Regions from separate parts of the Streptomyces tyrfis genome, predicted to be linked through region 2. Evidence: riboswitches for the same ligand, from Rfam matches in the RefSeq annotation. Region 2 holds a riboswitch; the other holds the start of a gene.
What was found. Region 2 has a riboswitch for S-adenosylmethionine ahead of thrC (threonine synthase). Riboswitches for the same ligand answer to the same signal wherever they lie in the genome.

Region 1 (2,387 bases), on a different contig from region 2:
CTCCACGATGTCCGCGATCGTCGTCGCGGGCACCGGCGCCAAGGTCGTCAAGCACGGCAACCGGGCCTCCTCCTCGGCGAGCGGCTCCTCCGACGTGCTGGAGAAGCTCGGCGTCAACCTGGACCTCAGCGCCCCGCGCGTCGTCGAGGTCGCCGAGGAGGCGGGCATCACCTTCTGCTTCGCGGTGAAGTTCCACCCCGCGCTGCGGTACGCCGCCCGGGCGCGCAAGGAGCTCGGCGCCCAGACCACGTTCAACATCCTCGGCCCGCTCACCAACCCGGCCCGGGTGCGCGCCCAGGCCGTCGGCGTCGCGGACGCGCGGATGGCGCCCATCGTCGCCGGCGTCCTCGCGGAGCGCGGCAACTCGGCGCTGGTCTTCCGCGGCGACGACGGCCTCGACGAGCTGACCACGACCGCGACCTCGCGGATCTGGGTGGTTCGGGACGGCTCGGTGCGCGAGGAGGCGTTCGACCCGCGCGACATCGGCCTTCGGCTGGTCCCGGCCGAGGCGCTGCGCGGCGCCGACCCCGCGTACAACGCGGACGTGGCCCGGCGGGTGCTGGCCGGCGAGGGCGGGCCGGTGCGGGAGGCGGTGCTCCTCAACTCGGCCGCGGCGCTGGTGGCCCTGGACCCGACGGACGCCGCCCTGGACGAGCAGCTCGCCGCCGGGGTCGTGCGGGCCGCCGAGTCCATCGACTCCGGGGCGGCCCGGGCGGCGCTGGAGCGCTGGGTGGCGGCCAGCAACGCCTGAGGGGACGCCGGGTGACCGCGGATCGGACGCGGCTCGCCCGACGGCCTCCGCACCGGCGGGACGTGACGCGGGCGCGGTCCGGATCCTGGACCGCGCCCTTGCGCGTTCCCGCGCATATGGCAAGATGCAGGCAGGTCATGAGTGACAGCGACTACGGCCCCGGCCCGCTGTCCGGCAACCCTCCGTCCGTGGCGGGGTGCCCCGGGTGAAGACCAGGCCGTGGGCAGCGAGGCCCGCGGCAAGCGCGGGCCCCTCGGCATCAGTGAATGCCATCCCCCGGGGTCCTGGTCCCTAGGGAGTCTCTTGTGAGCACGCGAATGCGCTAGTGCTGCGACCGGAAGGTCCACCGGCGCGCGGCATCCCGGCACGTCCCCCGGCTCCCGGCTCGGTCCGGGCGGGGGAGTTCCGTTCCCGTCGCGCTTCGTCCCGCCCCTGTGCGTCCCGTACGAGGGCGGACCCGTTCTCGCGACGCGCCGCACCGGACGCCGCGAGCGCCCCGGCGGACCTTCTCCGGCCACAGCACTGGGCCGAAAGCCCTCCGCGCACCCTTCTCCAAGTCTTCGCCGCGCCGGCGCGCACCCGTCGGCGCGCGCTTTTCGCCTGCCTCTTACGGGAGTTCGCCATGTCTGTCCTCACCGCTGCCACCGACCAGTCGCTTTGTGCCCCTCTGCCGGTTCTGGGTCGGGATGTAACGGTTCCCCTGGTCACGGGCGGTGAAGTCACCTACGCCGCGCTCGACTACGCCGCGAGCGCCCCGGCCCTCCAGCGCGTCTGGGACGACGTCGCCGCGTACGCCCCGTACTACGGCAGCGTCCACCGGGGAGCCGGGTACCTCTCGCAGCTCTCCACGGACCTCTTCGAGAACAGCCGGGCGGCCGTCGCGGAGTTCCTCGGCTGCCGCGCCGACGACCAGGTGGTCTTCACCCGCTCGACCACCGACTCGCTCAACCTGCTGGCCGCCGCCGTCCCGGCCGACTGCCAGGTCTTCGTCTACGAGACCGAGCACCACGCCTCGCTGCTGCCGTGGCGCGACGCCCGGGTGACGTACCTGGACGCCCCGCGCACCCCGGCCCAGGCCGTCGAGACGCTGGAACGGGCGCTCGCCGACCGCGATCCTTCCCCGAGCGGTCGACTCCGTCCCGGCGGGGGAGACCCCGTCGGCCCCGCGCTGGTCTGCGTCACCGGCGCGTCCAACGTCACCGGCGAGCTGTGGCCGGTCGGGGAACTGGCCGCCGTCGCGCACGCGCACGGCGCGCGGATCGTGCTCGACGCCGCCCAGCTCGCCCCGCACCACCCGATCGACATCGCCGAACTGGACGTCGACTGGGTCGCGTTCTCCGGGCACAAGCTGTACGCGCCGTTCGGCTGCGGCGTGCTCGCGGGCCGGGCCGACTGGCTCCAGGACGCCGAGCCCTACCTCGCGGGCGGCGGCGCCTCGCGCAAGGTCGCCCGCCGCGCCGACGGCGGCGTGGACGTCGAGTGGCACACCACCGCCGCCCGCCACGAGGCCGGTTCACCCAATGTGATCGGCGCGTACGCCGTCGCCTCCGCCTGCAAGGCGCTCACGGAGGAGGGCTTCGACCGGCTGGTCGCCAGGGAGCAGCGGCTCGTCGCCGCCGTCCGGGCCGGGCTCGCG
Region 2 (2,387 bases):
GGTGCGGAGGATGGTGGGGATACGGACCTTGACGCTCATGATGGGTGTGCCTTTCTTCGGTCGCGGTGGGGATCAGGCGGTGGCGAGGCCGGCGGCGCGGAACGCGTCCAGGCTGGGGCGGATCGTCGCGGTCGCCTGCGAGGTGGCGGCCACCGCGTCCAGGGTCTTGAGGCCGTCGCCGGTGTTGAGGACGACGGTGGTCAGCGACGGGTCGAGCACCCCGTCCTCGATCAGCTTCTTCGTGACGCCGACCGTCACCCCGCCCGCCGTCTCGGCGAAGATGCCCTCGGTGCGGGCCAGCAGCTTGATCGCGTCGACGATCTGGTCGTCGTTCACGTCCTCGACCGCGCCCCCGGTGCGGCGGGCGATGTCCAGGACGTACGGGCCGTCGGCCGGGTTGCCGATCGCCAGGGACTTGGCGATGGTGTCCGGCTTCTGCGGCCGGACGACGTCGAGGCCCGCCTTGAACGCGGTGGAGACCGGGGAGCAGCCCTCGGCCTGCGCGCCGAAGATCTTGTACGGCCTGTCCTCGACCAGGCCCAGCCTGACCAGCTCCTGAAGGCCCTTGTCGATCTTCGTGAGCTGCGAGCCGGACGCGATCGGGATGACGATCTGGTCGGGCAGCCGCCAGCCGAGCTGCTCGCAGATCTCGTACGCCAGGGTCTTGGAGCCCTCGCCGTAGTACGGGCGCAGGTTGACGTTGACGAAGCCCCAGCCCTCGCCGAGCGGGTCGCCGATGAGCTCCGAGCAGAAGCGGTTGACGTCGTCGTAGTTGCCCTCGATGCCGACCAGCTCGCCGCCGTACACCGCGGCCATGACGACCTTGCCCTGCTCCAGGTCGTGCGGGATGAACACGCAGGAGCGGAAGCCTGCGCGGGCGGCGGCGGCACCCACCGCGCCGGCCAGGTTGCCGGTGGAGGAGCAGGAGAGGGTGGTGAAGCCGAAGGCGCGGGCGGCCTCGACGGCGATGGCGACGACGCGGTCCTTGAAGGAGTGCGTCGGGTTGCCGGAGTCGTCCTTGACGTACAGGCCGCCGGTGACGCCCAGCTCGCGGGCGAGGTTGTCGGCCTTGACCAGCTTGGTGAAGCCGGGGTTGAGATTGGGCTTGTCCGCGACGTCGGCGGGCACCGGCAGCAGCGGGGCGTAACGCCAGATGCTGTTCGGCCCGGCCTCGATGCGCTTCCTCAGCTCCTCCGGGGAACCGGTCGGCAGGTCGTACGCCACTTCGAGCGGCCCGAAACAGGAGACGCAGGCGAAGATCGGCCCGAGCGGGAAACGCTCGCCGCACTCGCGGCAGGAGAGCGCCGCGGCGGGTCCGAGGTCGACGGAGGCGGAGGCGCCGGAAGCGGCGTCGGCGGAAGAAGCGGTGTTCGCTGAAGCGGTCGCAGCGGTCTGCACGGCCATGATGGCGGAGGCCCTTTCTCCTCATCTTTCCCGTGACGCGTTTCGCCACGAGCCGGAATTGGCACCTTCCCCACCGTGACCTCGCGGTCGGCAGGAGGGTTGCCGGGACTTCAACGGGCCGTTCCCTCTGTCCCTCTGGATGAGCGCTATGGCACTGGAGGCGTGCTCCAGGCGTTTGTCGGCGGACCGACCCCGGCATGTGACCGGCGTCCGCGTTGTTCAAGACTGTAACCGAAGTACGGGACCGCCGAGACAGTGGTCCGAACCGCGAGATTGATCACATACAGGGAGTGCCGAGCGTGCTGGAAGAGGTCGAACGCTGGCTGACCAGGCGTTCCTGGTCGGTCGCCGACCGCCCGCTGGACCGCCTCCTGGCCGCCAAGGCGAGGGACCCGAGGCGCGGGAGCGTGAGCGTCGTCCTGCCGGCGCTGAACGAGGAGGCGACGGTCGGCGATATCGTCGCGACGATCCGGCGCGAGCTGATGGAGAAGGCCCCGCTGGTCGACGAGCTCGTGGTGATCGACTCCGGTTCCACCGACGCCACCGCGAAGGCCGCCCGGGAGGCGGGCGCCCGGGTGGTGCACCGGGACGAGATACTCCCCCGGATGCCCGCCGTGCCCGGCAAGGGCGAGGTGCTGTGGCGGTCGCTCCTGGTGACCAGCGGGGACATCGTCTGCTTCGTCGACGCCGATCTGCGGGACTTCTCGGCGGACTTCGTCTCCGGCATCGTCGGCCCGCTGCTGACCGACCCGGACCTGCGGTTCGTCAAGGCGATGTACGACCGGCCGTTCGGGGACGCGCCCGGTGAGCCCGGCTCCGGCGGGGCCGCGGGCCAGGGAGGACGGGTCACGGAGCTGGTCGCCCGGCCGCTGCTCAACCTGCACTGGCCCCGGCTGGCCGGATTCGTGCAGCCGCTGGGCGGCGAGTACGCGGCGCGCCGCTCCCTGCTCGAACAGCTGCCCTTCCCCGTCGGGTACGGGGTG

Region 1: it holds a riboswitch for S-adenosylmethionine, as region 2 does, so the genes downstream of both, WA762_RS00555 (aminotransferase class V-fold PLP-dependent enzyme) here and thrC (threonine synthase) in region 2, are expected to answer to the same signal.

The regions. Positions count from the first base shown of each region.
Region 1 covers NZ_JBAGJZ010000001.1:120,128-122,514, reverse strand. Annotated here, with positions in the region: gene trpD (anthranilate phosphoribosyltransferase) at 1-751, shown strand, start outside; SAM riboswitch class IV at 885-1,002, shown strand; gene WA762_RS00555 (aminotransferase class V-fold PLP-dependent enzyme) at 1,374-2,387, shown strand, end outside.
Region 2 covers NZ_JBAGJZ010000011.1:23,567-25,953, forward strand. Annotated here, with positions in the region: gene WA762_RS10800 (ubiquitin-like small modifier protein 1) at 1-39, opposite strand, end outside; gene thrC (threonine synthase) at 73-1,404, opposite strand; SAM riboswitch class I at 1,423-1,550, opposite strand; gene WA762_RS10810 (glucosyl-3-phosphoglycerate synthase) at 1,704-2,387, shown strand, end outside.